One region of the Paenibacillus sp. MAH-35 genome, then DNA from elsewhere that is predicted to be linked to it. Evidence: riboswitches for the same ligand, from Rfam matches in the RefSeq annotation. Region 1 holds a riboswitch; each other region holds the start of a gene.
The links. Region 1 has a riboswitch for cyclic di-AMP ahead of AC3Y2E_RS27280 (resuscitation-promoting factor). Riboswitches for the same ligand answer to the same signal wherever they lie in the genome.

Region 1 (4,039 bases):
GCGTGCAGATCCAGCTTGAGCACGTCGCCGTGCACGACGGAGGCATGCGGATAAGTCTCCAACGTCTCTTCCAGAATCGGCAGCAGCCGCTGGTCGATCTCGATCGCCACCACTACGCCCGCTTCCTTGGCCAACTGCTGCGTCAGCGCTCCTATTCCCGGTCCGATCTCCAGCGCCCCCTTGGAGGCGTCCAGCTCGGCGGCCCCCGCGATGTTGCGCAGAATGTTGGCATCCGTCAAGAAGTTTTGACCGAGGCTTTTCTTCAAAGTTAAACCGTGCTTGCGGATGATTTCCTTTGTCCGGTTCGGACTCGATACATCTGCGGCGCGATGGTTGTTCATCCGTTGTCATCCCCTTTTTCCGAAACGCTCATCCGCTCGTAAGCCAGAGCGAATTCTTCACGCCCGATCCGAAACATCCGGCAGCGCTTATAGAACTGTTTGCCGTTGCAATAACCGATTCCGAGCAGCTTGCCCATCTCCAGCCTCCGGGCCGCCGCCTGCGGATGCACGAGAAGGCCGGCGGCCATCAGATCGTCCATCGTAATATCCGATTCCTCGTTCTGGCCGATTGCCGCTTCGGTGCGGACATTTTCAAGCGCCCGGATAATCGCTTCCCTGGAGGCGTTCTCCACCCCGATGTCCGATTTGCGGGTCGCTTCCTCCTGGGTGAGGAAGGCGTGCTTGCAGCCCGGGACTTTAGCCGAGACGATTTTGCGGATGCGTTCGCCTGCATGATCCGGATCTGTGAATATAATAACGCCGCGGCGCTCCTTGGCGAGCGCAATTCGTCTCAGCACTTCGTCGCCGATCGCCGAGCCGCCAGTCTCGATCGTCTCCGCATCCACCGCCCTCTTGATGGCGACTGTATCGTCCCGTCCTTCGACCACGATAATTTCTTGAATCATGTTCTGTGATTCCTTTCCTTGTACGAACAAAAAGAAGAGGGCTCGCCTCTTCTTTCACATTGTTGTTATATATCAATATACCCAATGATCCCGTTTCGATCAACGGTATTGCGGGTAATTGAATAATATATATAGGGCCGGAAGGCCCCGAAACTGCAGCGGAGCATTAATTATCTACCGGCTTTTCTTTGCCGATAATATAGACTTTGTATCCACGCTTCAGGCCGAAACGCTTGGCATAGTCGGGATTATCGAAGTAAACGTCGATTTTGTTGCCTTTGATAGCGCTGCCCGTATCTTCGGCGCGGCGCAGACCGATCCCTTCGATGTACACCCACCAGCCAATCGGGATGACTTTCGGATCGACCGCAATTGTACGTCCTTCACTTACCTTGGCGCCGGAAGACGTAATGCCGTATTGGGGGTGATCGCTGGTCTTGCCTGTTGAAGCAACATCCACGGAATAAGCGGTTAGCGTAACATTATTCAAAATTTGCTTGTAGCCGAATTTGACGTCGCCTTTCGCTACCTCATCGATATTCGGCGAAGAGGCGGACAAGACGACTACCGGATTTTTGGTTCCAAGCGCAACCACTTTAGTAACGCTTTCCTGTGCAACTTTCGTATCGACGACATTCTCAGCTACGAGCTCGCCGTCTTCGTATACCTTCTCGATCTTCTTCGCAAGTACGCCTTCTACGCCTTCCGATACAACCTGCTCCTTACCCTTGAGCAGATTGGGATCGTCTTGCTTGACCGTCTCGAACGGAATCGTTTCGGTCTGGTCTTCCACAACTTTGTGCACGCGGACAATCTGAATTTGAGAACCTTCCGTTACGGCTTCTTCCGCGGGTGGCGTCAGCTTGTCGAGTTCCCCGATCTCCATGCCGAGATCTTGCAGCGTCTGCTCTACGGTTTTGCCGACCGTGTATAACGTTTCGGTTCTGCCGTCAGCCGTGAGCTGCACCGGGATTGTATGCTGGATATGAAACTTATCGTTATGCTTCAACTCGGTACCAAGCACCGCCGAAACCCGGTCGTGCTCGCTTACCGGAATTTGCTGTTCCTCCAGAAGAGCGGACAATGTAGTTTGTCTCGTTTTTATGTGTTTCTCTTCCCCGTTTACCACTAACCCCACTTTTTTGATAGACGTGCCTTGCATGAGCAGCACGAACATCATTGTCATCACGATTGAAAACAAAGCGCCTACTAAGATCAAACGCAAGTTTCCATGCTTCCATCGCATTGCGAAAGACATGCTGGATGATCGCTTTACATGGGTTTCTCCGTTTTGAATAACGCCCACTTCTTCGGTCCTCCTTCATCAGCCTCGCCGTCGAGTGTTACGCATGACTAGAATTGACGTGACCTGGTTAAATTTGGATGATTCACGCTATTGCCATCGTGTTGTAAGGCTTCGGGCTACAATCGTTGACAGATCCGGTATGTTCTGTCCATGCAGGAATATTTTCGAATTGTGCGAAAATAAAAGCCGCGGCGAAGAGGTACTCTTCTCGCGGCGTTGAATCGAATGCTCATCCCATACTTGGGAGCGCATCAATGCCCGACAATCGTGCCTCTCTCTTCACGCTTACGAGGTTAGCTGCCGGGTTCGGACGCGAGAGTCGCCCTAATTGCACAGCGCCGCGAACGGCTTCGTGCAGTATTCACCCCATAGATAACTTGGTTCCCCCGTTTCCCTGTCGGAAACTCAGCGATGGGTAAGTCGATGGCGGTATGCGGTTAGAATCATTATGATCGTTATATTAAAGCCTTATGAAAAACCTGTAAAGAGGAAATAAATCCGATTTTCATGCGAAAAGGGGAAAAATCACCGAGAATTCACTTTTTTTATGCAACAAATCGTTGTTTTTCTTCGTCTAATTCTTTTATGCCGCTTTCTTCGTGTGCCAAACGCGAAAAGAAAGCGCTTTAACGTGATTTGCTCGAACAAAAATGTTATGATGTCCACAGGTAAAAGCTTACATGTGGAGGAACATTATGAAACCGTTTTTGCATATTCAGGGGATGTCCGGCGGCTACATCTGGAACCGGCCGGTCGTCCACGAACTCTCGTTTTCGATCGATTCCGGAGAGATGGTCGGGCTGATCGGATTAAACGGCGCAGGCAAAAGCACGACGATCAAACATATCCTCGGGCTGCTCGTCCCTCAGCAAGGAGAAGTTCGGGTGAACGGGCTCCGCGTGTCGGACAACGCCGAGAAGTACCGCGCCTCCTTTGCCTATGTGCCCGAAGCCCCCGAACTGTACGAGGAACTGACGATCCGCGAACATTTACGAATGACGGCTATGGCTTACGGACTCGATGAGACGCAGTTCAAACGCCGCTCGAAAACGCTCGCCGGCCAGTTCGACATGACCGAGAAGCTGGACTCCTTCCCTCAGACCTTGTCGAAGGGCATGCGTCAAAAAGTAATGATCATGAACGCATTTCTTGTCGAACCTCCGCTGTATGTCATCGACGAACCGTTCCTCGGACTCGATCCGCTCGGCATCCGGTCGCTGCTCGATCTGATGGTGGAGCGCAAACGGAACGGCGCCGCCTTCTTGATCAGCTCTCATATTTTGTCGACGCTTGAAACGTATTGCGACCGGTATGTCGTCCTTAACAGAGGGAGAATCGCGTCGAAAGGGACGCTCGACGAGCTGCGCCGGAGCGCCGGGGCTGTCCCCGATACAACGCTCGACGACGTATTTTATACGCTAGTAAAAGGGGGACCGACATGAACCCCGCAGCCGCTTTATGGAAAAACCGGTTGTCGGCCCATCTGAAGATCGTGTCGCGGTATACGGCATATGCCGGGCAAAGTGGATTTTTCCTGTTTCTCCTGATCGCGTTCATCGCCTCCTCCTATTTTTACGGCAAAGCTCTTGGACGCATACCGGAAACGTTCCCGTATGCAATCGTCATCGCTTTATGGCTGACGCCTTTTATCGCAGTTAGCCCGATCCGGACGCTGTTGCGGGAAGCGGATCTGATCTTTCTCCTGCCGATGGAAGCCCGGATGGGACCGTACTTCCGGGGCGCGATGCTGTACAGCTACTTGTCTCAATCGTTCCTTTTGATCGTCGCTTTTTCAGCGAGCATGCCGCTGTACCGGCACGGATACG
Region 2 (4,039 bases), on a different contig from region 1:
GTGCACGTCCCGGTCCGACAAGCCGCGCTGGCCGGGGAGCCATCTGCGGATATATTCGCCGGAAGGGTCCCACGTCTCCGACTGGGTGACCGGGTTCATGATCCGGAAATACGGCGCGGCGTCATAACCGAGCGAGGCGGACCAGAGCCAGCCTCCCCGGTTCAGCACATTATCGGCATCGGTCAGCATCATCCGGAACGTTTGCTCGCCGAGCGTAAACGGCGCAAGCAAGTTTTTCGTCAGGAACATCGCCGTGACCATTCTTAGCCGGTTCGGCATGCTGCCCGTTTCGTTCAGTTGCGTCATCGCCGCATCGACGATCGGAATGCCGGTCCGCCCTTTTCTCCAGGCTTCGAAATGCCGGTCACCGAGCCCGGACAAGTCGTAATAGTGCTCATATTCGAAGAAAAGCGGGTCGAATACCGACTGGTACAAGTAAAAATCCCGCCAGGCGAGCTGCCGCTTCCACGCCTCGAAGTCCGGCTCCCCGAGCAGCTTGTCGTAGACGGTTCGAACCGAGATCGAGCCCGAATTGATGTAACCGCTCAGCCCGCTTGTCGCATCACCTGCATACGAATCCCTCCGCTGCGCATAATCCGGGAGCTTCTCGGCGATGAACCGCTCCAGTCTCTCTTCGGGCGCCTCCAGGCACACGTCTCCGCGGAACCGTTCCAGCGAGTAAGGGGGCGCATACCGCTGCCGGATCGATTCGTCCAGCACGAGCGTGCGCAAATCGGCCAGCCGGGTCGTCACAGGGGGCTGGAAATACGTATGCACGAATTCGCTCCATTTGCGGTAGAACGGGGTGAACACTTTATACGGCGATTGCCGCCCGGCGTAGCGGTGCAGTTCCTCTGGATCGGCCAGAGGCTGATCGGATATCGTCGTCAGCGGGATGCCGAGCCGGTGCAGCGTTTCATGAATGCTCGTATCCCGGTGTCTGGCGTAAGGAGTGTCGTCCCGGTGGAAGACCACCTCCGTCGCTTCGTGAACAAGCGCGATCTGCGGCACGATCTCCTCGGGCGTTCCGCATACGAGATTCAGTGTCTGGCCGTGATGCCGGTATAACGACTGAAGGCGGGCGAGCAGACCGAGGAAGCGGCGTCCGCTATGCGCACGGGCCCGTTCCGCGTTCAGGATGGCCGGATCGAGGATAAACAAGTGCAGGGAAGGGAGCCCGGTCCGGGCGATATAAGCGAAAGCGGGCATGTCGGTTACCCGCAGGTCTTTGCGATGGACAAACAGAATCATCGGGCCGTCCCCCCTAGAGCAGTGTAGAAAGCTTATCGGTGATACAAAACATTCGCAAAGACTCAGCCGTTTTCCTGCCGGAAGGGCGTAACCTCGCTGCCGATCGCGGATCCCGTCGCCGGCATCCGGTCCGCTCGAACAGTCCGTACACGTTCCGACAAGCGGTCGAATCCGGGAAGACGGTGAAAACCGGTGTCGGAGGCTATCCGCCCAAACCGTGCGGATTCGCCGCCCTGCCGCTTCCTGTCGGAAGAAGCGGGGATGAACGAAATCAAGCCCTGAAGGGCGAATGGTTCGCTCCTCCAGGGCTTGGGCTTGTCCGTTCCGCTGCCTGTATTACTTGGCTTCCGCCATGAACTGGTTGTACAGATCGTCACCAGCGATGCGGCGCGCGGTTACATAACGGGTTTTGTAGTACTTCTCGCTAAGCTTATTCTTCACTACCCCTTCGTTGGACGCCGAATGAATAAATTCGTCGTTGCCGAGGTAGATGCCGACGTGGGAAATGCCTTTGCCGTCGGTGTTAAAGAACACGAGGTCGCCGGGAATCAGATCGTTCTTGTCGACCCAGGTGCCCTCTTTGGCTTGGGCTTTCGATTGATGAGCCAGATCTACGCCGAATTGATTGAAGACGTACATCGTGAAGCCCGAGCAGTCGAAGCCTTTTGTGGTCGTTCCTGCGGTTCTGTACTTCACACCGATCAGCTCGTTCACGGTTTTCTCAAGCGTCGTTTCAGCGAAAGCGCTGCCAACGGAGGTGAAGAACAGTGCGACCACGGTGGTGATCATAATAAGTGCCTTTTTCAAGTGAAGCGGACTCCTTCCAGGTGCCTACGAGGTTAGCTGAGGGTTCGGTCGAAGGTGCCCTATGATCACTTTCCTGCGAGATCAATTCACCCGGAATGGTTCCCCCGTTTCCCGGCAAGCGGGAATTCGGCATGGTTCGATTTTTTTGTTTCCGGGTAATTATAATTCGCCTTTTAGCAACGATTTCCTCCTTTTGCGCAACATTTTTTTTGAAAAATCGAAATTTCGAATCCCAACGGCACAGAAAAACCCCTTTTCTGCGGAAGAAAAGGGGAACGGTGGAAGTCTCGCCTTGCTTGCAAATGCGGGAGCCTTAATCCGTCAGTCGGCATAGATGCGGTATTGAGAAGCGATCGTCCATAGCTTGAACACCATATCGGTGATATGGAGCATCTGCTGTACGATCAGAGCGGTCAACCCCGCCCAGATCAGGGAAGCCGATAAGGCGGCGGCCGTAAACGCCCCGGACAACGCGAGCAGCAAGCAGGCCAGCAGCACGATGGCCGGCAGCTTGCGGACGAACAGACCGAGTGACGATCCGAGTCCGCTTTCCGTCGTCCGGCCGAACTGGACGTACATGAAGAGAAGGCGGATCAGAAACCCGAATGCGGCATATCCCGCTGCCCAAGGCAGCAGCGCAAGCGAGAGGGAAGCGTAATCGGCGTGCTGGGCGAACGCTTTCTTGACCACCGGGAACAGCCAATATACGGGAGCCAGCGTTATCGCCATTTGCAAGACGTAGTAGAGGAAGAACGAACCGCTGAGCCGCTTGATGCCCTGCAAAAAGCGGTAGCCGGCATTCAGATGCGGATTCGCCAGAGAGTAGTAGACGCCCGCGTTCAGAACCGGTGTCAACAGCATCCGCGCCGCCGCAACTCCGACCAGCAGCCAGATGTACGGATGACTGATGTCGGTTTTCATAAGCCGGAATTGACTTTCGGCCAGGAACAGCTGCGAAGCGGCGGCAGACAGATGCTCGCCCGGGTACCGGTGCATCAGCGGAACGACGACCGATTTGACCAGCATCAGCAGCAGGAAGCCCCAGGTGAAATGATAAAGCCACAAGACGAGCAGGAGGAAGGATTGCGATAACGTATCTTTAAAGCCGTTCTTCATATAACGCATCATAGGCGGCAGTCACCTCCTCACCAGGCGAGCCCGTTCAACAAGATCTCGATCCATTTCGCGATTCCGATCGTCAGGCGCGCTTTCCATGTATCGTCGACATTCACTTGCATGAAGTTATTAATCCGCTTATGCTCGAGGATCATCGTCATCTGCGGATCGATCGCCGCCCATTCGAGAGGGGCTTCGCTCGTAATCGTATACAGCACCTGAGGGTCCCGTCCGTCCCACACTTTCTCCACATCGGACCCGTCCGTGAAATGGAAGCGGACTGGCACGTCCATATAATGGCCGCCATTTTTTTTGATTAGGACGGCGGTTTCGTAGATGGTTTTGCCGTCCTGCTTCATCGGCCGCGTCTGCACATGCTCGATGGAATAATCGGTCATGCCGCCGCCATACACGAACTGATCGAAGTATTCGGCCCAGCTCGTTTTTGTTACGCTTTCGAGAACGGCCTGGAAATCGCTTGTCGTCGGATGTTTGAACTTCCAGCGGTCAAAATACGTTTTCATTACCCGCAGCATCGTCTTCTGGCCGATCTGCTTCTCGATTCCGGCAAGCACGAGCTTGGCCCGCGTATAAACGTTCTCGGCGTAGCGGCTGTGTCCCCCGTATTGCCAGGAAGCCAGCTTCAGCGGCTCCGGCGAGGTCATATAACTCGATTCGATGGCAAAGTTCGGCTGCACTCCGTACTCGCTCATCATGATGAGATCTTCCGCGTAGGACGTAAAGCCTTCATCGAGCCACGCTTCCTCGAATTCGTTACTCGCCACCATGCCGTACCAATATTGATGGCCGATCTCATGGACGATCACCCGTTCCAGCTCGAAGCTGTCCGTATCTCCGGACGCTT
Region 3 (4,039 bases), on a different contig from region 1:
CGGAGACAAATCGCTCGTCAGGCCCATGGATAATCCGGTTGTACTAGAGGCCGAAGTGGCCTCGAAGAGTACCTCCAGAAAGTGCTCCTCCAGCATGCCTTCCGAAACCGTCAGCAGTAGGGAGACCAAAAGCACAACGGCAAGGGAACTGGACCACAACAGCCAGTGCGCGCATGACCGTCTCGCCTGCGATTTTGCGCTCGAAGGCGTGAATTTGCCCGCCGCCGCGGAACGTATGAATGGTTGCCAGTACAAGAACAAACACCGTATTGATTTTAATGCCACCGCCGGTTCCGCCTGAAGCGGCTCCAATGAACATTAATATGATGATCAGGAATTGTGACGAGGCCAACATGCTTCCGATGTCAATGGTATTAAAACCGGAGCTTCTGGGCGTAGCCCCTTGGAACAGGGAGGCCCATACCCGCTCCCCAGCAGACAAGGAACCGAAGGTTGCGGGGTTCCAGCTTTCCAGCAAATAAATCAAGCAGAAGCCTACGGCAAACAAAATGCCGGAACCGAGCAAGACAACTTTGGCATGCAGCGATAACTTGCGCCATGAACGTTTGCGGAAAACATCCACAATGACAATATAGCACGGTCATAAAGCCAAGGCCGCCCACCTGAATCAGTATCATAATGACGACTTGTCCGAAGGTAGAGAACACACTTCCTGTATCCACCACAACCAAGCCATTCACACAAATGGCGGAGGTTGCCGTAAAGAGGGCATTCAACAGCCCGATCGATTGACCCGACGAGGATGAATAGGGGAGCGTCAAAAGCAAAGCACCGAACCAGATCAAGCCAAAAAAGACGATTAATATAAGTTGGGGAGGGCTCGTTCGCGTCTTCAGCCGGTTGACAATAGAGACAAGGATAGCGAATAGGGAACGGCTATGAATACGTTTTTCATTTCTGTTCATAGTCGTCTTCCAGGTCTCGAATATCTGAATTGCTTCCGATTATTACCAGAATATCCCCTGTATTCACTTCATCTTCCGCCTTCGGAGAAATATTGATATGAACCCCCTTCTTGATCGCCATAATCGTACACCCGTACTTGGCCCGAATATTTAATTGTTGTAGAGATTTGCCGTTCATCGCAGGTGGGGCCTTCAGTTCAACCAAATTGTGGTCGGGAGACAACTCGATGTAGTCAATCAGATTATCAGAGCTTAACTGCTTTCCAAGACGAGCAGCCATGTCTCGTTCCGGATATACAATATGATCTGCGCCTATTTTAAATAGGACCTGGCCATGCATTTCATTTTTGGCTTTGGTTGTTATTTTGGGTATATTTAATTCTTTAAGCAATAAGGTTGTTAAAATGCTCGCTTGCAAATCATCGCCAATAGCCACGATAGCATGAGTAAAGTTCCGCGCTCCAAGCTCTTTCAGCACCCCTTCATCTGTACAATCGGCTTGAACGGCATGGGTTGCTATGCCGGCTATGTCCTGAACAAGTTGCTCATCTTTATCAACGGCGAGCACTTCGTGACCATTTTGAACCAAAGTACGCACCAGGCTCGACCCAAATCGGCCCAGACCAATCACAATAAACTGTTTTTTCATGTCCTCCACATCCTTCTAAAGAAATTGATCCGTATGACGGTTTTTCCGGGAAAAGAACAAAAAAGCTTGGAGCAGAGAAATTCTGCTGCCAAGCTTCGGAATGTGAGGGCAGGACAAACCAAAGACGCATTCATGTTCTCTCTCATGACGCCTACGAGGTTAGCTGTCGGATTCGGGTCTGAGAGTCCCCGTTCTTTCTGCAAATGAAAGAATTTACCCCTGAAGCGAAAAACGCTTCGTTGGTTCCCCCGCTCCTTCATTAAGGATTAAGCGATGAATATGAAGTTGTTGTACCCTATCATAAAGCAGTTCATTTCCAAAGTAAACAGATGACCCGGATCATCCATTATCGATTGCCCCCATAGTTATAATTCCGCGCCGTCCCCCCTTGTTTCAGCTATGGGGATAAAAAATGCTTCGGATGCGAGGCGGCTTTAGGGTTGAATGCAACGGTACTTTCAGGTAATAATACGAAGATAAAGCTTAACCGGTTTCAGTTTATTTGAGCAGAGCTTGGGAAAGGGGATGATGGTTATGGCTGTACATCCATTCAGATCCACTGCACTTATTCATTTCACTTCATCACGAGTCATTCTCCTAAGTTTTGCCATTCCGATCTTGTTAGGGGCGATTTTGCTAGCTTTGCCCGTCTCTTCTGCATCCGGCAGCAGTATCAGTTGGTTGGACGCGCTTTTTACTTCGACGTCAGCCGTATGCGTTACAGGATTAGTTGTTGTAGATACAGGGACAGCCTACTCTTTGTTTGGGCAAATTGTTATTATGTGTCTGATTCAGATCGGCGGACTCGGATTTATGACATATAGCGTCCTGGTAGCGGTCGTGTTGGGCAAAAAAATAGGCTTGAAGGACCGGCTGCTTATTCAGCAATCGACGAATGCGCTGTCTACGCAGGGAGTCGTGAAGCTGTCGCTTGGTATTTTTGCGGCAGCTGTTGTTATTGAAGCGTTCGGTGCCATTATTTTAACGATTCGCTGGATGGGCGACATGGACTTTATAACCGCGCTTTATTACGGTATCTTTCACTCCGTTTCATCTTTCAATAATGCGGGATTTGGCTTGTGGTCAGATAGTTTGAGCCGATATGTAGGAGATCCGCTGATTAATATCGTAATTCCGTTGTTATTCATCATGGGCGGCCTGGGGTTTACCGTCATTCTTGATCTTTGGAAAAATCGGAGCTGGCGCAAATTGTCACTTCACTCCAAAATCGTGTTATCCACTTCTGCGATTTTATGTGCGGGAGGCTTTCTTGTAATCACAACCATTGAATCATTTAATCCTGACACGTTCGGTGCATTGACAGGATCAGAAAAAATGTGGGCAGGATTTTTTCAGGGGGTAGTGACGAGAACGGCAGGATTTAACACCATCGATATCGCATCGATGATGACGGCTTCTCAATTTTTTATGATTTTTCTGATGTTCATTGGGGCTTCCTCCGGATCAACCGGGGGAGGGATCAAGACAACTACCTTTGTCGTTCTGCTGCTCACGTTAATCAGCATTGTGACAGGGAAGCGGGATGTTCAAATCATGCATCGAAGAATTCCGCAATCGATTATTATGCGTGCCTTAGCTGTCATGGTGATATCAGTTGGCGTAGTCATCGCGGCCACCTTTCTGCTTACGTTAACCGAACATAGCCTGCAGAAGGATTTTATGGAAGTTCTGTTTGAAGTCACATCGGCCTTCGGCACAGTGGGCTTATCCATGGGATTGACACCGGAGCTTTCCGCGCTCGGCAAGCTGATCATCATCCTGACCATGTTTATCGGCAGGCTCGGGCCATTGACGCTGGCATTTGCTTTGTCGCAAAAGCAAAGTCGGGAGAAATTCCGTTATCTTGAGGAGAAGGTGCTTATTGGCTAGAGAGATCCCCTTTTTCGGGGAGCCTCTCTCCCAAGCATGGAGCTCCGGGTCAACGGGCCCGGAAGTCCGCGAGAATGATAAATCGTTCAGGCAGGTTAGCCCGTAATGGTAAGGTCAAAAAAGCTCTCACCTTGTTAAGGTGAGGGCTTTGTATCGATAGTAGATGCGATACCATCACAAATAAGATATTTCATTCCGCCATCAACTGCCTTAAAAACGCCAGTGTTGAAGTCTGTATGAACACTTCGGTAAAAGACGCCTTCGATCTTGCCAGGAACAAGGGAATTCAATCGCAGTAATAAGCGGTTCCCGTCTCTTACAAGATAGGCTTTAACCCCTGCTTCATAGTCTTCGTCTTGTTTTTGCCTCTCGCGCCGTACAGATACGATATGAATATCTACACCTTCGATGAAATGGAGAAGCTGATTAATAATGGAACCTTTCGTAATCTCTTCCCATTTGGTTTGAGCCGACTGCCCGATAATAATTTGTGTGATACGCTTTTCGTTTGCAATGTCTGCAATAACTTCTGCGACATTTCGGGAATCACTCTTTTCCACAATCAGTTCTGCTT

Region 2: it holds a riboswitch for cyclic di-AMP, as region 1 does, so the genes downstream of both, AC3Y2E_RS32805 (C40 family peptidase) here and AC3Y2E_RS27280 (resuscitation-promoting factor) in region 1, are expected to answer to the same signal.
Region 3: it holds a riboswitch for cyclic di-AMP, as region 1 does, so the genes downstream of both, AC3Y2E_RS29810 (potassium channel family protein) here and AC3Y2E_RS27280 (resuscitation-promoting factor) in region 1, are expected to answer to the same signal.

Annotation. Positions count from the first base shown of each region.
Region 1 covers NZ_JBYUPU010000037.1:54,364-58,402, forward strand. Annotated here, with positions in the region: gene rsmA (16S rRNA (adenine(1518)-N(6)/adenine(1519)-N(6))-dimethyltransferase RsmA) at 1-341, opposite strand, end outside; gene rnmV (ribonuclease M5) at 338-907, opposite strand; gene AC3Y2E_RS27280 (resuscitation-promoting factor) at 1,074-2,132, opposite strand; cyclic di-AMP (ydaO/yuaA leader) riboswitch at 2,482-2,634, opposite strand; gene AC3Y2E_RS27285 (ABC transporter ATP-binding protein) at 2,909-3,655, shown strand; gene AC3Y2E_RS27290 (ABC transporter permease) at 3,652-4,039, shown strand, end outside.
Region 2 covers NZ_JBYUPU010000064.1:1,236-5,274, forward strand. Annotated here, with positions in the region: gene AC3Y2E_RS32800 (cryptochrome/photolyase family protein) at 1-1,251, opposite strand, end outside; gene AC3Y2E_RS32805 (C40 family peptidase) at 1,588-2,058, opposite strand; cyclic di-AMP (ydaO/yuaA leader) riboswitch at 2,065-2,200, opposite strand; gene AC3Y2E_RS32810 (hypothetical protein) at 2,380-3,186, opposite strand; gene AC3Y2E_RS32815 (M1 family metallopeptidase) at 3,204-4,039, opposite strand, start outside.
Region 3 covers NZ_JBYUPU010000046.1:46,056-50,094, reverse strand. Annotated here, with positions in the region: gene AC3Y2E_RS29825 (potassium transporter TrkG) at 1-135, opposite strand, end outside; gene AC3Y2E_RS29820 (potassium transporter TrkG) at 44-583, opposite strand; partial or broken gene AC3Y2E_RS29815 (Ktr system potassium transporter B) at 651-926, opposite strand; gene AC3Y2E_RS29810 (potassium channel family protein) at 913-1,575, opposite strand; cyclic di-AMP (ydaO/yuaA leader) riboswitch at 1,708-1,858, opposite strand; gene AC3Y2E_RS29805 (TrkH family potassium uptake protein) at 2,110-3,465, shown strand; gene AC3Y2E_RS29800 (universal stress protein) at 3,600-4,039, opposite strand, start outside.